DNA from 4 places in the Photorhabdus heterorhabditis genome. Region 3 is predicted to be linked to each of the others. Evidence: predicted binding sites of a transcription regulator. Region 3 holds the regulator's gene; each other region holds the start of a gene.
The links. Region 3 encodes ArgR, which controls arginine synthesis, uptake and breakdown. Its sites were predicted from a motif close to ANTGAATAAAAATACANT; they were not measured.

Region 1 (5,159 bases), on a different contig from region 3:
CGTTCAGGCAAGTTAATTGGCAGTTTCTTGACGACTTCATAGTTTTCAATACAGTTCACCGTTGCGTTCGGTGCATACATAGCCAGCTGGTTAGCTTGTTGCTCTGTAAGGAATGTATTTTCGATTTTGATGAGATCTTTTTTACCTAATTGATTGGAAGGCAGGTTCAGGCCGATGGTGATACGTTGATCAGTTTCAGTCAGTTTAAACAGAGAAAGTAATTTGAAGCCTACCTGAGCTGGGATATGGTCAATCACTGTACCACATTTAATGGCTTCGACTTGTAATTTATGATCTTGGGTCATAGTGTTTTTATGAATACATTTTGGTGACAATTTGTCTGTATTCACCCTCCAGGTAATGGTTAAGAATCGACACGCATTCCATGTTAGAAAGAAAGTAATAACCAGTTATGTTCGCGGATTAAAAAGTATTTTCTTTTTTAATCATTCATTTAAAACTAAAGATAATAGTGCCTGACGAGCATAAATGCCATTTTCTGCTTGTTGGAAATAATAAGCATGGGGAGTTTTATCTACATCGACAGTAATTTCATCAATACGTGGCAATGGATGTAGAACTTTAAGGTTTTCTTTCGCTCCCGTCAGATCAGTGGCACGTAGAATAAATTGTGCTTTTACATTGGCATATTCGGATGGATCAAGGCGTTCTTTTTGTACACGAGTCATGTAAAGAATATCCAGCTCTGGCAAGACTTCTTCAATATTAGTATGCAAGCTATAAGTAGAACCTTTTTCATTCAGCATATGAAGAATATGGTTTGGCATTGCCAGTGCTTCTGGGGCGATAAAATAGAAATGGTTGCCATTAAATTTTGCCAGCGCTTGTGACAGCGAATGGACGGTGCGGCCATATTTTAGGTCACCAACCATGGCGATATTCAGACTGTCCAGCCGTTTCTGGGTTTCTTGAATAGTGAACAAGTCCAGTAAGGTTTGAGTCGGGTGCTGATTAGCGCCATCACCGGCATTGATGATTGGAGTATTACTGGAAAATTCAGAAGCCAAACGTGGTGCACCTTCTTGTGGATGGCGCATCACGATAGCGTCAACATACTGGCTGATAACGGAAATGGTATCTGCCAGTGTTTCTCCTTTCTTGCCTAGGGAAGTGTTACTACTATCTGAAAAACCAACAACTGAAGCACCAAGACGGTGAATTGCTGTTTCAAAAGAGAGGCGAGTACGAGTAGAGGCTTCAAAGAAACAACTGGCGATAACCTTGTGTTTCAGTAATTCAGGCTGTGGTCTGGCTTTTAGTGCGGCAGCAGTCTGCAATACCAATTCCAGATCTTCGCGGCTCAGATCATTTATTGAGATGATATGTTTGCGATATAACGGATTAGCCATTTTTCACTCTCCTCTAATGCTGACATCCGGGTGTAGCGATTATCAATTGATTGCCGGGCAAAAAAAAGCCCCTCAATGAGGGGCATTAAATGATCGGTTTAGCGGCGGGAAAAACAATGGTTGCTGGCTGCCTTTAGGCAGTTGCACTCGCACTTTAGCTTGACGAAAATAAGCGCTGTTTTTCATGATTTCTCCCGGCAAATTGCGGCGCATTATACTCGTGAAAAATCTTACAGCAAGTATCGCAGGAAGAAAAATGGTATTGGCAGCATCACGTCTTTATAGACATAATCCTACAGATACCTTAAGTAATCAGATTTTTAAATCCTTTGCTAGTGTTGCTACCATTACCGCTTTAATGGTATGTAGGCGATTTTCTGCCTGATCAAATACAATACTGTGTTCTGATTCAAAAACTTCATTGGTGACTTCCAGTCCGCCATACATATCAAATTTGTCTGCCAGTTGCTTACCTAACGTCGTTTCTTCATCATGGAATGCAGGCAAGCAGTGCAGGAATTTTACCTGCGGATTACCTGTCATTTTCACCATATCCATATTGACCTGATAAGGTTTCAGTAGGCTAATTCGTTGTTGCCAAACTTCTTTTGGCTCTCCCATCGAAACCCAGACATCGGTGTAAAGAAAATCAGCATCTTTAACACCTTCCGCGATATTTTCAGTTAGAGTAATTTTACCGCCGGTTTTTTCAGCCAGTTTTTGGCATTCAGCAACTAGTGTTGCATCTGGCCAGTACTCTTCAGGAGCGACCAGTCGAACATCCATACCTGTCAGTGCTGCAGCTTCTAGCATGCTATTGCCCATATTATTACGGGCATCACCTAAATAGGCGAATTTGATTTCTGACAGCGGTTTCTCAGGTTGATGCTCTTGGATAGTGAGTAGATCTGCCAGTAACTGGGTAGGATGAAATTCATTCGTCAGGCCATTCCATACGGGGATGCCAGCGTGTTCTGCCAGCGTTTCAACTACTTTCTGAGCATAGCCACGATATTGAATACCGTCATATATGCGACCAAGTATACGGGCGGTATCTTTAATTGATTCTTTATGACCAATTTGATTACCACTAGAGCCAAGATAAGTGATATTTGCCCCTTGGTCATAAGCAGCTACTTCAAATGAACAGCGCGTGCGGGTGGAATTCTTTTCGAAGATTAGCACAATATTTTTACCTGTTAGCAGAGCTTTTTCTGTGCCGGATTTTTTAGTCGATTTTAATTCAGCTGCCAGCTTCAGAAAAGCGGGGATTTCTGCTGAAGAAAAATCAAGTAACCTTAGTAAATTACGTTGATAGAACGGATTCATTGTTGAGTACCTCTGCATTTATTTTTGCATTTGTATTCAATTTATATCTATAAAAATTCAATTTCAACTCCGTGTTAGATTTCTTTGATGTAAACAGTGGTTAGGCTGACTGTGGTGTGGGAGAATGAAAGTTGGGACGGCCAACTGATTGAGGATATTGGGTATGGCAAATCAAAAAGACTTAGAAGAACAACGTGAAGAAACGCGCCTTATTATTGAAGAATTATTGGAAGATGGTAGTGACCCAGATGCGCTTTATGCCATTGAACACCACTTTTCTGCAGAAGATTTTAATCTGTTGGAAAAAGCTGCTGTCGAAGCCTTTAAGCTAGGTTATGAAGTAACTGATGCAGAAGAATTGGAGGTTGAGGATGGCACTATTCTTATGTGTTGTGATGTTATTAGTGAATGTGGGTTAAGTGCAGAACTGATCGATACCCAGGTTGAACAACTGATGAATCTGGCCGAAAAAATCGGTGTCAATTATGATGGTTGGGGTACTTACTTTGAAGATCCTGACGCACAAGATGATGATGAAGATGATGAAGACGATCTACCGGAGCAAGGAGGAGATAGGCTTCATTAAGGTATTGAGGTAAGAAGTAATAGAGGGTCTAGCTTACAGGTTTCCAGTCTGTAAGTTGCCCTTTATTAATTTAAAGCGTGGTTAATTCTTATTTCCTTTTTATAGGAATTTATATTTCAATTGAACGTTAATATCTGCTGATTTTTCAAAGTAGAGCTCCCATGACTAAGAAAACAGCCATTATGATTATCATCCCTCCACCTAGTATGTTCACTAGCCTCATTCTTTTTTCAGTAAAAGATGCGCGCGAGCTCACCGCATGAGCGGCAGCGACCCATGCTGTATCTATCACCAAGCCTAAGCCAATCGGTATCAATGAAAAACTGAGCAGGGATAAAATAGGGCTGTCTATTCCTTCGGTTAAAAAGCTTGGAACTATCGTACCAAACATAATCAATGCCTTCGGATTCGTTGCACCAACGATTATTCCTAGCGCCAATGTTTGTTTATTTTTCTTGGAGCTAACATTCTCGCCAACTCGCAGCGGCCTTGAAAAAAAAAGATATTGAACACCGATGACTAGTAAGGCAATAGCACCCAGCAAACGAATGACCATCAAAGCAGTGCTGGATTGTATGAGCAAAGAGCCAATTCCCAAGGCAAGGATCACAGCAACGCAATAGGTTCCGATTGCATTTCCAATCACACCACGTAATGCGTTGGTCCGTCCTACTGACACCGCCTGTCCCACAATAAACATGATACTTGGGCCAGGAACAGCGATTAGTATTGAGCTAGTCAGCATGAGTCCTAACAGACCTTGAAGTGTCGTAAAATTTGTGAACATAAGGTAACCTTCGCTATCTGGCGCAGGGACATGAATTTTTAGATAAAAATCGCTATCCTGTCCCTGCCGTGTTAGTTAAATTTCGTTGTACACATCTAGTACAATACAATCATGACTGCTTGGCAAGCAATGCCAGGGTTGGTTGAATCCGCAGCGCTTCTGCAATCTCCTCCTCGCTCATAAGGGGATAGCACTTCTCGACAAACTCATCAAGCACTGGCAACATGCTTCTGCGCTCTTCAATGTCAAGTGCACAGGCGCAAGCATTGAAAGCGACGTTCCTGTACTGATCAACATTGGTTTCGGCATCTACATAGTCATCAAGGTCCCAACGGCCAATAAGACTCTCTTGCATATGGAAGGCGTTCACTTCTACACCCTCGCGGAAAACATGAAACACAGGGTGGATATAAGCACTTTGAGAAGTGTCGAAATGATCGGCTGGTAACGTAAAGTAATGTGTCGGGAGTTCGCCATTGCCATACCGATAGAATCCATACTCAAATACTATCTCAAGGCGATTTTGTTTATCTCCCCAACGCTCGTTGTTATATTCTCGCGAAAACGAAGGCCATACGTGCGCGTGTATAACACCTTCATCATGACATTCTTCAAATGTGACTACGTTTCCGAAATAGCTGAAAAGCTCAAATAGTGGCATGCTTGTACTGACAAGGTCTACGAGAAACTTGGAGAGAGATACCAGCGCGTCAGAAGGGTTATCAAGAGGTACTCTGCATTCAAATATTGGCTTGAGAGCTATGCCGTGATATTTCTCAGCAATGATATTTCCAAGCGCTTGAATATTACATCGGAAACCATGTACAAAACCGGAGGCTGCATCTGGATCATTGACTCGCATAGAGGTACCAATAAAATAGAGCCCTGGTACGTTCACTGACTCCCAACTTGATGTGAGCAAACAGTATTTGCCTTTTTCGTCAACATCTGGTCGAACAGTATTCATGTCGAAAATATCTGATAAGGTATAGTTGAATCCACAGCATACAATCACATCGTCAACGATGCCTGTGCGTTTCATCCATCTTGGCGGAGACCAATGCGGGCAAGGTGTCTCGTAGCTGAC
Region 2 (5,159 bases), on a different contig from region 3:
CCGATGAGTATTCCCCCGAGGAAGCCAGTGAGCATTCCCCTTATCAATGTGGAAGCGATGGAGAGCAAAATAGTTGCCGGCAACGGTGACAATAAGGTGAATGTGATGGGCCGTTTTGCCGATATCACGTTAGGTCATGGTAGCAACGTTATCGGGCATGGGGACAACGATTTGGCGTTTAATGGTGAGATGGGGAACTTGGTGTTTGGAAAGGACATCAGCCCTGAACGTCTGTGGTTCCAGCATGAAGGACAGGATCTGCAAATTTCGGTCATTGGCAGCAAGCAGGAGGTCACGCTGCATAATGGGTATGCCAGTCCTACCGAACGAGCCGGTAGCATCATGGCGGGTGATGGTTATCGGTTGATGGATAGTGATGTCGAACACCTTGTCCAGGCTATGGCTGCCTTCGCGCCCCCAGCGCCGGCGACGGCCATGCTCGGTGATGTCGAGCAACAGCGGCTGCAACCTGTGCTGGCAGCCAACTGGCACTGATCGGTAACAAGGCCCGTGATGGTTATCGCGGGTCTCATAACTAGGTGAATAGCGCCGTTTAAATGTAAGCGCCCTATATGAGGACTTCTGTCTTTCGATAGGAAAAATGTCTAACTTTTGGGGTGCACTTCATAATTTAAGTGGACACTATTTATTTCTTCGATTATTCACTGAATTAACAGACTAAGTCAGCGGTAGGATGCCGTAGGTTTAATATCATTACCGCTGAATTAAGGGCAATGTAAACCTTGCGGCATAAATACGTTTATTGCTGTGGTTCCAAACTTAACATAAGGATTTTTGAACGGCGCTGGTAGTTGTATAGTGCTTGCTTCTCAATCGGTAGCATTGAGATTTCTGCCGGCTCAAAACCCCGTTCCTGAAACCAATGGATACTGCGGGTAGTCAGGACGAAAAGTTTTTCTAGTCCAAATTGCTGGGCATGCTCTGAGATGCGATTTAATAGAGCTTCACCTCTTAAAGAACTTCGATATTTGGGATGAACGGCTAAGCAAGCCATTTCCCCGATTTTTTCATCAGGATAGGGGTAAAGTGCAGCACAGGCGATAGTCAGGTTGTCGCGTTCGATAATGGTGAATTTATCAATTTCTCTCTCAAGTTGTTCTCTTGAACGGCGAACCAAAATCCCTTGTTGTTCCAGTGGGCGGATAAGTTCGAGAATGCCACCAATATCATTAATATTAGCCCTGCGTATTTGTTCCGCACTCTCCATGACTATTTGGGTGCCAATACCATCACGGGAGAATAATTCCTGAACCAGAGCACCATCTGCCTGATAGCTTAATAAGTGGCTGCGGCGAACACCACCACGGCAAGCTTTCACTGCACTTCGTAAAAAACGGGTTGTACTTGAATAGTAGTCCCCCTGGAGTGTCAATTCTTCAATGTATTCTTGTGCTTGATTAAGAAAAATTTCAGATAGAATTTGTCCATCTTTGTCCTGCACACCTTGAGAAGAACAGAAGCCAATCAGTTTTTCAGCCCGTAGCTTGATAGCTAACTGAGTAGCAATTTCTTCTGATGGCAGATTAAAACTCTCTCCAGTGACAGAAACCGCAACAGGGCCAATCAGCACTATTACGCCATGGTCTAACTGAAGGTTGATTGCGTTTTCATCAATGCGACGAATTCTGCCGCTGTGGCAATAATCGATACCATCATCAACGCCTAGAGGTTGAGCTATAATAAAGTTACCGCTCACAACATTAATATTTGCTCCTTGTAATGGGGTATTATTCAGGCTCATGGAAAGACGTGCGGTGATATCCAGTTGCACTAAACCAGCAGACTGTTTGACGAATTCTAATGTTTTATTATCAGTAACACGGGTGTGTTTGTGATAAGCCGGTTCGTAATGGTGGTCTGCAATATTTTGTTCAATTTGCGGTCTGGCGCCATAAACAACAATCAGACGGATACCTAAACTATGCAGTAATCCGATATCGTTGATGATATTCGGGAAGTTTTCATGAGCAATCGCTTCTCCGCTAAGCATGATAATAAAAGTTTTGCCACGGTGTGCATTGATGTACGGAACCGAGTGGCGAAATCCCTCAACTAATTCGGTGCTTCGTTCTTTCATAACAGGCTCTCGATTGAATTTTTATTCGAAATTTATGTATTTTTATTCTTTTTGAAGAGGAATGGCAAGAGGCAATTAAGATAAAAGCATTGTGATATAGATGTGGACGTTAATAATTTGCAGCATATAAAATGCTTTTTGTTGATGACAGCATAATGTTGATTGGTTAGAGTTTTTCACTTGGCTGTTTCTCTTGGTGAATATTACCCTGAATATTTGTATTTTATGAATGGAATAAAATAGTAGATGAGTCATTCAGATCATAATCTGTCACGACGTCGCTTGTTGCAGGGAGCCGCAGCAATGTGGTTGCTTAGTGTCAGCCAAGTAGGTTACGCCGCGTCATCAAAAATTATTGCTGTACGTATTTGGCCTGCATCCAGTTATACCCGTGTAACGCTTGAGTCTAATATTTCACTCAAATATCGCCAGTTTATGCTGAAAAATCCAAACAGAATTGTTGTTGATCTTGAAGGTGTGCAGTTGAATCACGCCTTAAAAGGGATGGGAGAACAGATTCAGTCCCGTGATCCTTATCTTAAATTGGTTAGGGCAGGGCAATTTGATCCTAAAACTGTTCGTTTGGTGTTTGAGGTTAAACAACTGGTCAGCCCGCATATGTTTACGTTGAAACCAGTGGCGGAATTTAAACATCGTCTGGTATTGGATATTTATCCGGCAACGGGAGCGAATACCGATGATGATCCACTACTTGCTCTGCTTGAGGAGTACAATAGAGGTAATTTGGCTGAGGATTTACCGGCGAAAATACCAAAATCCGGCAAAGCAGGTAAGGACAGGCCGATTGTTATTATGCTTGATCCCGGGCATGGAGGGGAAGATCCCGGTGCTATTGGTAAATATAAAACCCGAGAAAAAGACGTTGTTCTACAAATTGCCCGTCGATTGAAAAGTATTATTCAGCGTGAGCCGAATATGAAAGTTTATATGACCCGTAATGAAGATGTGTTTATTCCGCTAAAAGTTCGGGTGGCAAAGGCACGTAAGATGAGGGCTGATTTGTTCGTTTCTATTCACGCTGATGCCTTTACTAACCGGGCGGCACGCGGCTCTTCGGTTTTTGCACTTTCTACTAAAGGTGCGACCAGTAATACTGCACGTTTTTTAGCCCAGACTCAAAACGAGGCTGACCAGATTGGTGGGGTAAGTAAAAGCGGCGATAAGTATCTGGATCATACCATGTTTGATTTGCTACAGACCGCGACAATCAACGACAGCCTTAAATTTGGCAGTGAAGTGCTCAGGCGCATGGGCAACGTGAATAAATTGCATAAAAACCGGGTAGATCAGGCAGGATTCGCGGTACTTAAAGCCCCGGATATCCCATCCATTCTGGTGGAGACTGCGTTTATTAGTAACCTGGAAGAGGAACGAAAACTGAAAACTGCGCGTTTCCAGCAACAGGTAGCAGAGTCAATTTTTGCGGGTATCAAAGCTTATTTCAAGAATGGCGGTGATTTGGTTCGGCGGTGAAATATCCGCCATTTAAACTGAGTGCGGATATGATGGGGATAAAAGCATAGATGAATTGTTTTTGGAATGTATATGCTGAAACGCACAAAGAATTGGTTGCGGGGGCCGGATTTGAACCGACGACCTTCGGGTTATGAGCCCGACGAGCTACCAAGCTGCTCCACCCCGCGTCCGTTTGAGTATTTTTAGTTGCGAAAAATTGGTTGCGGGAGCCGGATTTGAACCGACGACCTTCGGGTTATGAGCCCGACGAGCTACCAAGCTGCTCCATCCCGCGTCCGTTAGAACCTTTCTGGTATTTTCCTGCATCGATAATGCTTGCTGGAATAGGTTCTTATTCACAAATATCGAACTGTTATATCGAACTATTTCATTGTATTGGTTGCGGGGGCCGGATTTGAACCGACGACCTTCGGGTTATGAGCCCGACGAGCTACCAAGCTGCTCCACCCCGCGTCCGATGCGGGCACTATACTCAGGATGAGATCCGTTGCAAGTTTTTTTATTAATTATTGTTTGTTTCGTTACGTTTTTGATTAGTTACCCCACATATTGGCGTATTTTTGTTCGTTTGTGTCATTGTCCCGTGACGTTATTTTTTTATGGTAAGTTTCATTATTTTTGTTGGTTTGATATTGTTTGCCGCTGAGCAATGTTGGTAAGAGAGAGCAATAATGAGACTTTGGAGTAAGCATCTTCTGGGTGGGGTCATGATTTCACTGCTGGTTGGATGTCATTCTCATCCAACAGATCTGGGCCAACAATATAAAGATGGTCATATTACTGAGGATTTACGGCTCGTGAATCAACCTAATGCTCAGGGGAGGCCGGTTAATGCTAAAGACTTTTCAGAGCAGGTTGCGCTTATTAATCAGTCTGCACCTCGTCTGTATAAGAATAATAGCTCAACTTTTGATGCGGTCCAGAACTGGATGTTAGCAGGTGGTGAAACCAGTAAATTGAATCTGTTTAATCTACATGCTTATCAGATGGAAGGTGTGGATAATTACGGTAATGTCCAGTTCACGGGTTACTATACGCCGATATTACAAGCTCGCCGTGTTAAACAAGGTGAATTTAAATATCCTCTGTACCGTATGCCGCCTAAAGGCAGATACCATTTACCAAGTCGAGCTGAGATATATAATGGTGCCCTCAGCCCTAATTTGATTATTGGTTACAGTCGTTCGCTGATTGATAATTATCTTATGGAAGTACAGGGCAGTGGTTATGTTGATTTTGGTGATGGTGGGCCGCTGACCTTTTTGGGGTATGCAGGTAAGAATGGGCAGGTTTACCGCAGTATTGGCAAACTGCTGATTGAGCGCGGAGAAATTGCGCAGGAAGATATATCTATACTGTCGATTCGTAGATGGATTGAATCTCATAGCGAGGCAGAAGTTCGTGAGCTGCTAGAGCAAAATCCTTCGTTTGTCTTTTTTAAACCTGAAGTTTATGCCTCGGTGCGGGGAGCGAGTGCTGTTCCTCTGATTGCAAAAGCCTCTGTGGCTTCAGACAAAACACTTATTCCACCAGGAACAACATTGTTGGCAGAGGTACCTTTGTT
Region 3 (5,159 bases):
ATATCTTTTCTCAATACATCCAACATATCTTCCAATGCTTTCTGTTCAAAATCGCTCAGCTTACCGATGTCCAAATGCTCTTCTACACCATTTTTGCCCAAGCGAACCGGCTGAGCGAAGAAACGGGCATACTTGCCATCACCTTCAACGTAGGCACATTCCACAACATTACTTTCGCCTTGTAAGCCACGGACCAAAGAGAGGCCCAGACGAGCAGCAGCTTGTCCCATAGACAAAGTTGCAGATCCGCCACCTGCTTTAGCTTCAACAACTTCAGTACCTGCATTCTGAATACGCTTAGTCAGAGCGACCAACTCTTCATCAGTAAAATTCATACCAGGGATCTGAGACAACAGAGGAAGGATCGTCACACCAGAATGACCACCGATTACCGGCACTTCAATCTCCTGTGGCTTCTTACCTTTCAATTCAGCAACAAAAGTATTGGAGCGGATAACATCCAAGGTTGTTATACCAAACAGACGGTTTTTATCATATACACCTGCTTTTTTCAGCACTTCAGCCGCAATAGCTACAGTTGTGTTAACTGGATTAGTAATGATACCAACCAATGCCTTCGGACAAGTTTTAGCCACTTGCTCTACCAGGTTACGAACGATACCCGCGTTAACATTAAACAGATCTGAACGATCCATACCTGGTTTACGAGCAACACCTGCAGAAATCAACACAACATCCGCTCCTTCCAACGCTGGAGTAGCATCTTCACCTGCAAAACCTTCAATTTTTACTTCCGTTGGAATGTGGCTCAGATCAACAGCCACCCCAGGGGTAACTGGAGCGATATCATATAAAGAGAGTTCTGAACCTGAAGGAAGCTGGGTTTTTAACAGAAGAGCAAGAGCCTGACCAATACCACCGGCTGCACCGAGAACTGCAACTTTCATCCTGATACTCCTTAAATCGTTTATACTTTAAAATGCTGTGAATTCATCTGGTTACAAACCATAGATTACTACGTTTTGAAAAACAATCTATTAACAGCCAAATTGTGGACTTACGCTCTAATCATGGGACGTCAAAGTCGCGGTATTCTAGGCAAAATGCTTATCTGTTAATGAGATAACGGACACTATTTTAAGAATTGCCCTTTGATTTTATGAAAAAATCGGTTAAATACCTTACATCCAACAACAATACCAAACAACATCATTTGATTAACAATACATTCACCAGATAACCAACTGTAGAAAACAAATTCATCATATTCATATTTTGTGAATTTCTATTTATCATAAGACTAATTTATTCTTCATAACTTAAGTCTAACAATCATTTTGATTGCATAAAAATTCACTAATATGCATAATGCAACTTTCATAATTGATTGAATATGGTGGAATATGCGTACTCCCTCTAAGCAGGAAGATTTAATAAAAGCTTTCAAAGCGTTATTGAAAGAGGAAAAATTTAGCTCTCAGGGCGAAATCGTCACCGCTCTACTGGAAGAAGGTTTTGAGAACATTAACCAATCCAAAGTCTCCAGAATGCTCACTAAATTTGGCGCTGTTCGCACCCGCAATGCTAAAATGGAGATGGTTTACTGCCTGCCTGCCGAGCTTGGTGTTCCTACTGCTACTAGCCCAATAAAAAATCTAGTATTAGACGTTGATCACAACCATTCCATAGTTGTCATTCGCACAAGCCCTGGTGCTGCTCAGCTTATTGCTCGTCAGCTGGATTCTCTTGGCAAGGCAGAAGGTATACTCGGCAGTATTGCAGGTGATGACACCATTTTCATTACACCTGCCAGAGATTTCACCGCAGAACAACTGCGAGGAACCATCCTCAGATTTTTCGAACAAGAGCTTTAAATGAACGCGCCAACATGGCGCGATTCATTTTCCTGCTGCCATTTTCAGGATTGATAAGCTTTTTGACTCAACTTAGAGAGTAATTTTTCATGAATATCACCAAACCCGCCATTGCTCATAACCAAAATATGATCCCCCTGCTGCGCCTTATCAACAATCATATGTACCAGTGAATCGATATCAGCACTCCAATACGCAGGCTGAACACAATGATCTGCAATTTCTGATACATGCCATTTAATATTCGCTGGCTGGAATAAGAACACTTCATCAGCACGTCCCAACGCTGGTGCGATCTCATTCTTACTTATCCCCATTTTCATCGTATTTGAACGCGGTTCCAGTACGGTAATAATACGGGCAGTTCCTCCAACCTTACTACGCAGGGCCTCGAGTGTTGCCAGAATTGCTGTCGGGTGATGGGCAAAATCGTCATAAACCGTAACGCCGTTTTCCTGACCACGTAGTTCAAGACGACGACGGGCATTAATAAAATCGCTCAAAGCACGACAAGCATCAATTGGTTGGACACCAACATGGTGTGCAGCTGCAATCGCAATCAGCCCATTACGCATATTATGTTCGCCAACTAACGACCAATTCACCTCTCCGACAACTTCACCACAATAAAACACCTGATAATCGCTGCTGTCTGTACTTACCTTTTTTGCCTGCCAGTTACCGGTTTCACCCATCTGTTCCAATTCGCTCCAGCACCCCATAGACAAAACCTGCTTCAGGTTAATATCGTTATCTGGGACAAAGATCTTGCCACTACCGGGAACGATCCTAACAAGATGATGGAACTGTTTTTGAATAGCAGCCAGATCTCCGAAAATATCTCCGTGATCGAATTCCAGGTTATTCATGATCAGAGTGCGTGGGCTGTAATGAACAAACTTAGATCGTTTATCGAAAAAAGCACTGTCATATTCATCGGCTTCTATGACGAAAAACGGGCTTTCCCCGATCTGAGCTGATGTTTCAAAATTACCCGGGACACCGCCGATCAAAAAACCCGGTTTATAGCCACAAGCTTCCAAAATCCAAGCTAACATACCCGCAGTTGTTGTCTTGCCATGAGTACCTGCAACTGCCAGAACCCAACGCTCTGGCAAAACATAGTCATGTAGCCATTGTGGGCCAGAAGTATAAGGAAGACCACGTTCCAACACAGCTTCTACACAAGGATTACCGCGGCTCATAACATTACCGATGATGACCATATCTGGCGCAGGCTCCAACTGTGCCGGGTCATATCCCTGAATCAGACTAATCCCATATTTTTCCAGTAAGGTACTCATTGGTGGATAAACATTGGCATCTGAACCCGTCACTTCATGGCCAAGAGAACGTGCCAGAATTGCCAGTCCACCCATAAAAGTGCCGCAGATACCAAGAATATGAATACGCATTGATTTCCCATTCCATAGCATGAAGTTAATCACTATTCTAACCATCAAAAGCAAGATAAGAAATGGAAGAGCCTATGAATCATCCCTTTCTTTGGCTAAACTGCCCGCGCAAGAGTGCAATGGACACTCAGAAACCACTATCAAATCACATTCAGGACTTTCGTCATGAAAACATTAGGCGAATTCATCGTCGAAAAGCAGCACGATTTTTCTCATGCCACAGGTGAACTCACTGCATTGCTTTCCGCTATTAAGCTCGGAGCAAAGATTATTCACCGTGATATCAATAAAGCCGGTTTAGTGGATATCTTAGGAACCAGCGGCGTATCCAACGTCCAGGGTGAAGTGCAGATGAAGCTGGACCTGTATGCTAACGAAAAACTCAAAGCAGCACTAAAAGCACGCGGTGAAGTTGCCGGTATCGCTTCAGAGGAAGAAGACGATATCGTTATTTTTGAAGGCGACCGCGCTGAAAATGCAAAATATGTTGTTTTGATGGACCCACTAGATGGTTCTTCCAATATTGATGTAAACGTTTCCGTTGGTACTATCTTCTCTATCTATCGCCGTATTACACCTATCGGCAAACCTGTTACTGAAGAAGATTTCCTGCAACCGGGTAACCGCCAAGTCGCAGCCGGATATGTTGTTTATGGCTCTTCAACTATGCTGGTCTATACAACTGGTTGCGGTGTGCATGCCTTTACTTACGATCCATCTCTTGGAGTATTTTGCTTGTCCCATGAAAAAGTACAGTTTCCGCCAAGAGGCAATATGTACTCCATCAACGAAGGGAACTACATCAAATTCCCTATGGGGGTAAAGAAATACATCAAGTATTGCCAAGAACAGGATGAAGCGACTCAGCGTCCTTATACCACTCGTTATATCGGCTCATTGGTTGCTGATTTCCACCGCAATTTACTGAAAGGCGGCATCTACATCTATCCAAGTACCGCCAGCCACCCATCAGGAAAATTGCGCCTGCTGTATGAATGTAACCCAATGGCATTTCTGGCTGAACAAGCCGGAGGCAAAGCTAGTGATGGTGCCAACCGCATTCTGGATATTGTCCCATCCAAACTGCATCAGCGCGTACCTTTCTTTGTTGGCAGTAAATCCATGGTAGAGAAAGCCGAAAGTTTTATGGCTGAATTTCCAGATGAATAATTTCATCTGGAAATGAAGAATTAAGAGGCGGAATTCCGCCTCTTAATTCTATGCCAGTATCTTGAAAAAGAATTTCTACTTACAAACCCCAAACGAGAGTTTTTCTTCGGTAACTCTTCTCGCGAGAATTAGAAAACAGCTAACTTCTTGGAGCGTGCAAAAACATCTTGCCAAGAGAGAATTAGTAAATATTTTGTCAGAATGGCATGAACCAATACACCCGATACAAATAATTCGAACCAAAAGAAATCCAATACCTAGACGTATCTCAATGTTTTCAAATTTTCTTATAGAATATTTCCAATGTAGAATAAGTGATTTTATATAAAATAAATTTCAACGAGTGATAATAATTTAATTGGAAATTTTTACCGAACAAGCAATAATATCATTTTGGAGATTATTACTGCCATAACATATCCATTATTTGGTAATGTAATGTGCTGTTCACTTTACTGGAATTAGTAATTCCATTATTAGTAAAATCGAATTCGTGATAATCAGATTGCTACCAAAAACTTGATAATATCCTTCCACAAAGCAGTTATTCCCCCAGGCTGTAACTCCTACCTTTTCTACACAAATTCCCTATCGAAAGATAGGGAATCAGATTGCTGACAAAGCATTAACTAAAAAACAGCACCTTGTCAGCAATCTACAACGGGATTCCCTCACCTTTCTTATTTTGGAGATTTTTACAGATTAAGGCCATAGAGATAGTGAGATTTCATCACTATTC
Region 4 (5,159 bases), on a different contig from region 3:
TCCAAGGTGCTACCACTTTCAACTGGGGAGCTAATGCAGTATAAGTACTTTCAAATCGAACTTGATCGTTGCCCTTACCTGTTGCACCATGAGCCAGTGCATCTGCTCCCACTTGCAGCGCTAGTTCAACCTGTGCTTTAGCAATAATTGGCCGCGCCATTGAAGTTCCCAGTAAATAGCTACCTTCATACAACGCACCAGTTTTCAGTACCGGATAAACATAATCTTTGATGAACGCTTCACGTAGATCGACAACGTGACAGGCCGATGCACCAGAGCGCAGAGCTTTCTGCTCCACCCCCTCCAAGTCTTCACGGCTTTGGCCTACATCTGCGACAAAAGCGACAACTTCACAGTTGTCATAATGTTCTTTCAACCAAGGAATAATGGCAGAAGTATCCAAACCACCAGAATATGCGAGAACTATTTTCTTAATGTCTTTAGTATGCATGAAGTTACCCTTTGAAATTCCGTTGTTGTTCATCAGCAAAACCTTGCCGAAAATTAATCAAACTGATTTAAGCCAGAATACGAGTACCGACGGGAATACCGTTAAATAAAGCAGTCAGTTGGTCCGCATGACGCCAACTGGCGATATCTACTGGGCGACCTAATGTCCTAGCTGCATCTAGAGCTGCATTCACCTTCACAATCATGCCGTTAGTAATGATGCCTTGTATAATAAGTTGCTCTGCTTTTTGAGCATTCATGTCAGATATCTTCTGCCCTTTACCATCCAGAATCCCACTAACATCAGACAGCAGTACCAGATCAGCAGACAACGTTTGAGCTATCGCCGTCGCTGCTTGATCCGCATTCACATTCATCAGTTCCCCTTTATCAGTCACACCAATCGAACTGATAATCGGCATATAGCCAGCATCCAGCAAAATTTTCAGCAAGTTAGCATCACCTGGCATCGCTTTTCCTACATGCCCTAGCTCTTCACTCAGTTGGGAAACTGTGACTACATTACCATCGCCTAAATATAATCCAACTGATGCCAACTGATATTTAGTCGCCCACGACAGCAGAGTTTTATTGGCTGTACCTGCCAGTGCTCCAGTGATAATCCCAATTTGATCAGATGGTGTCACCCGCAATCCTAGCTCTTTCACCACGGGCAGTTGCAACTTCTGCATCATTTCATCTACCAGATAACCACCACCATGAACAATAACCAACTGACGTTTGTGTGTTTTCCGATACTCCTGTAATGCAGTAAATACACGTTCTAGTGCTTCTTCATTATCCAGTAACACGCCACCTAACTTTATGACTAAAGGTTCCATCTGCTCTACTCCCTCACGCCAATAATTAAAGTAATGCCTGAGTTTCTTCAAACCCAAAACGTATATTCATACACTGAATCGCCTGAGCTGATGCACCTTTCAAGAGATTATCCTCAGTACCCACAATAACCAGGTGATCACCCTGTACAACAAAACCGATATCACAGAATGGCAATCCAACCACCGATTTCAGCGCCGGTACCCCTTTGCTGTAGAGCCGCACTAATGGCTTATCTTTATATGCCTGCTGATAAGCCTCATTAATCTGCCCTGAAGTAACACCTGGCTTCAATTTACAGGTAATTGTGGCAAGAATACCCCGCACGAAATTCCCAAGATGTGGAGTGAAAATTACTCTGGTACCCAGATGTTCCTCAATCTCTGGTTGATGACGATGAGTAAATATCCCATAAGGTTGCAAGCTGACCTCACAAAAACTGTTAGTCATGGTAGCTTTCCGCCCTGCCCCACTCACGCCACTGATGGCATTAATCACCGGCCAGTGGTTAGTATCTAACAAGCCATTTTCCAGTAGTGGCTTCAGGGAGAGTTGAGAAACTGTTGGATAACACCCCGGAACGGCAATCAACTGGGCCTGTTTGACTTTTTCATCCTGCCATTCAGCAAGTCCATATGCAGCTTGTTCTAACCATTGAATATATTTATGTTTGAATCCATAGTATTGTTGATAAATCTGAGTATTTTGTACGCGATAGGCACCAGAAAGATCGAACACTATGCAACCAGCTGCCAGAAACGCTGGCACAATGTCATGACTGACCTCATGGGCGGTGGCAAGGAACACCACATCAACGCCTTTAGCAGCATCAGTGACGTCAGTAAGTGGTTGCAATGGCAGATCAATGATGCCTTTATACTGTGGATGTAAATCTGAGAAGCATTTATCAGCATCAACACTTTGGGCAGAAACCATCAGTCCAATCAGATTTGTATGCGGGTGACGATGCAGATATGCTGCCAGTTCTGCTCCGGTATAACCACTTGCACCAACAACCAGCGTATTCAACATAAGATATCTTTACCTTGTGCTCAGTATTTAAACGGGATAAATGTATTTTTATTCAAAAAAAATGCATGAATATTGATACTATCATGAATAAAGGCTGTCAACAGTGAACATTAAATTACCTTCATTTATTGAGATATTTCGGCAGATAATCGCAACTCCATCTATCAGTGCTAACGATGCCAGCATTGACCAAAGTAACGAGCCTTTAATCAACCTCTTGGCAAGCTGGTTAAAGGAAATTGGTTTCGAGATTGAGATACAGCCCGTACCCGAAATCTACGGAAAATATAATTTACTGGCGACTCTGGGAAGTGGCCCAGGTGGGTTGCTGCTGTGTGGACACACTGATACCGTACCTTTTGACGAAGGACTTTGGACTAAAGATCCTTTCACCCTAACAGAACGCGATAACAAACTGTACGGGTTGGGTACGGCAGATATGAAAGGCTTTTTCGCTTTTATCATTGATGTTTTGCGGGATATTGATGTCAGTAAGATGACCCGTCCACTGTACATTCTGGCTACCGCAGATGAAGAAACAACAATGGCTGGTGCTCGTTATTTTGCAGCCAGTGCAACTATCCGACCAGATTTCGCTATCATCGGTGAACCGACTTCATTGCAACCTATCTGTGCACACAAAGGACATTTATCGAACGCTATCCGCATTATCGGCCAATCAGGACACTCTAGTGATCCAGCCCGTGGGATAAACGCCATTGATTTGATGCATGAATCTATTGGTCATCTAATTGAGTTACGCAATATGCTCAAAGAGCGTTACAACAATCCAGCGTTTGCCATTCCATACCCGACAATGAACTTCGGCTATATTCATGGCGGTGACGCGGTGAACCGTATTTGTGCACATTGTGAATTGCATATGGATATTCGCCCGTTGCCAGGGCTGACGTTACAAGATTTGAATGGGCTGTTAAATGAAGCCTTGGAACCAGTGAAACAACGGTGGCCTGGTCGTCTGACTATCAATGAATTACATCCCCCCATTCCTGGTTATGAATGCCCAACAGACCACAAGATGGTTGATGTAATAGAAAAACTGCTAGGCCGTAGAGCTGAAACAGTGAACTATTGTACCGAAGCGCCATTCATTCAGGAATTATGTCCAACTTTAGTCCTTGGCCCAGGTTCTATTGAACAGGCACACCAGCCAGACGAGTTTATTGATATATCATTCATTGAACCTACCAGAAAGATAATTTCTCAATTAGTCGATCATTTTTGCCTGAACAATAATTAGTTGTTTCAACGAGTCCCCCTAAAAATCAGGAGGACTCAAACATTATAGCAAGCAACAAAAGCACGTTTCCTAAGCTTTCTGGCACATAAGTAATACTTATAGAACATAACCGGTCATTAAATTTTAGAAATTTCTCCCAAACTGATTATTTTCTGATATGAATATCATGCTTAGGGTAAGTGCAAAACTGTGGCGTTACAAAAACAATTTTCCGCCACTTTACCAAAATTTTTCTACAGGAACAGAATCAACATTCTGCCAGCAATAAAGGCCAAGATTCATATGAACCAACAATATTCCGCAATGCGCAGTAATGTCAGCATGCTAGGTAAGCTGCTCGGAGACACGATCAAAGAAGCGTTAGGGGAAGATATTCTCGACAAAGTCGAGACTATCCGCAAATTATCCAAATCATCCCGCGCCGGCAATGAAGAACACCGCCAGCAACTATTATCTACATTGCAAAACCTATCTAATGATGAACTGTTGCCAGTTGCCCGCGCCTTCAACCAATTTCTTAACCTGACAAACGTCGCAGAACAGTATCACAGCATCTCCCCACACGGTGAAGCTGCCAGCAACCCGGTTGCATTAGCGAAATTATTCACCCAGTTAAAAGAAAAAAATTTCAATAACGACGACCTGAAAAAAGCGGTAAATGAACTGTCTATTGAACTAGTTCTCACCGCTCACCCAACTGAAATCGCACGTCGTACATTGATCCATAAACTGGTAGCAGTTAACACCTGTCTGTCACAATTAGACCACGATGATCTGGCGGATTATGAACGTAATAACATTATGCGCCGCCTGCGCCAGTTAGTTGCTCAGTCATGGCATACCGATGAAATCCGTAAAATCCGCCCTACTCCAATTGATGAAGCTAAATGGGGCTTCGCTATGGTGGAAAACAGTTTGTGGGAGGGTGTGCCAGCATTCTTACGCGAATTCAACGAACAACTGGAAGAGTCAATCAATTACAGCCTACCGGTCGAAGCGGTACCTATCCGCTTTACTTCCTGGATGGGCGGCGACCGAGACGGTAATCCAAACGTAACGGCTGAAGTGACTCGCCATGTGTTACTACTTAGCCGCTGGAAAGCAGCCGATCTATTCTTGAAAGATATTCAGGTTCTGGTTTCTGAACTATCCATGTCCGAATGTACACCAGAAGTTCGTAAACTGGCAGGTGGTGATGAAGTTCTGGAACCTTATCGAGAAATCGCTAAAGAACTACGGACACAACTCAGCAATACGCTAACCTATTTAGAGAAACAGCTGAAAGGAGAGCAAGTTCTGCCGCCAACTGATTTGCTGGTGGATAATGAGCAGCTCTGGCAACCACTTTACGCCTGTTATCAGTCATTAAGAACCTGTGGGATGGAAATCATTGCCAATGGTCAATTATTAGATATCTTACGCCGCATCCGTTGTTTTGGCCTATCTCTGGTACGCATTGATGTCCGTCAAGAAAGCACCCGCCATACAACCGCCATTTCTGAATTGACACAATATTTGGAGCTAGGTGACTACACCAGTTGGTCAGAAGAAGAGAAACAGGCTTTCCTGCTGCGTG

Region 1: a site for ArgR is predicted at 2,723-2,740, ahead of argF (ornithine carbamoyltransferase). Genes of this name have one in related genera too.
Region 2: a site for ArgR is predicted at 2,111-2,128, ahead of argA (amino-acid N-acetyltransferase). Genes of this name have one in related genera too.
Region 4: a site for ArgR is predicted at 2,362-2,379, ahead of argC (N-acetyl-gamma-glutamyl-phosphate reductase). Genes of this name have one in related genera too.

Annotation. Positions count from the first base shown of each region.
Region 1 covers NZ_LJCS01000026.1:17,200-22,358, forward strand. The annotation lists gene pyrI (aspartate carbamoyltransferase regulatory subunit) at 1-305, opposite strand, end outside; gene pyrB (aspartate carbamoyltransferase) at 447-1,370, opposite strand; gene argF (ornithine carbamoyltransferase) at 1,683-2,699, opposite strand; gene rraB (ribonuclease E inhibitor RraB) at 2,863-3,285, shown strand; gene AM629_RS10760 (LysE family translocator) at 3,431-4,072, opposite strand; gene AM629_RS10765 (NAD(P)-binding domain-containing protein) at 4,182-5,159, opposite strand, start outside.
Region 2 covers NZ_LJCS01000088.1:271-5,429, forward strand. The annotation lists partial or broken gene AM629_RS19360 (S8 family serine peptidase) at 1-495, shown strand, start outside; gene argA (amino-acid N-acetyltransferase) at 761-2,098, opposite strand; gene amiC (N-acetylmuramoyl-L-alanine amidase AmiC) at 2,345-3,592, shown strand; tRNA gene AM629_RS19375 (tRNA-Met) at 3,686-3,762, opposite strand; tRNA gene AM629_RS19380 (tRNA-Met) at 3,793-3,869, opposite strand; tRNA gene AM629_RS19385 (tRNA-Met) at 3,972-4,048, opposite strand; gene mltA (murein transglycosylase A) at 4,267-5,159, shown strand, end outside.
Region 3 covers NZ_LJCS01000021.1:48-5,206, forward strand. The annotation lists gene mdh (malate dehydrogenase) at 1-908, opposite strand, end outside; gene argR (transcriptional regulator ArgR) at 1,365-1,835, shown strand; gene mpl (UDP-N-acetylmuramate:L-alanyl-gamma-D-glutamyl-meso-diaminopimelate ligase) at 1,880-3,250, opposite strand; gene fbp (class 1 fructose-bisphosphatase) at 3,416-4,420, shown strand.
Region 4 covers NZ_LJCS01000014.1:62,753-67,911, reverse strand. The annotation lists gene AM629_RS07590 (argininosuccinate synthase) at 1-451, opposite strand, end outside; gene argB (acetylglutamate kinase) at 519-1,292, opposite strand; gene argC (N-acetyl-gamma-glutamyl-phosphate reductase) at 1,318-2,322, opposite strand; gene argE (acetylornithine deacetylase) at 2,426-3,583, shown strand; gene ppc (phosphoenolpyruvate carboxylase) at 3,866-5,159, shown strand, end outside.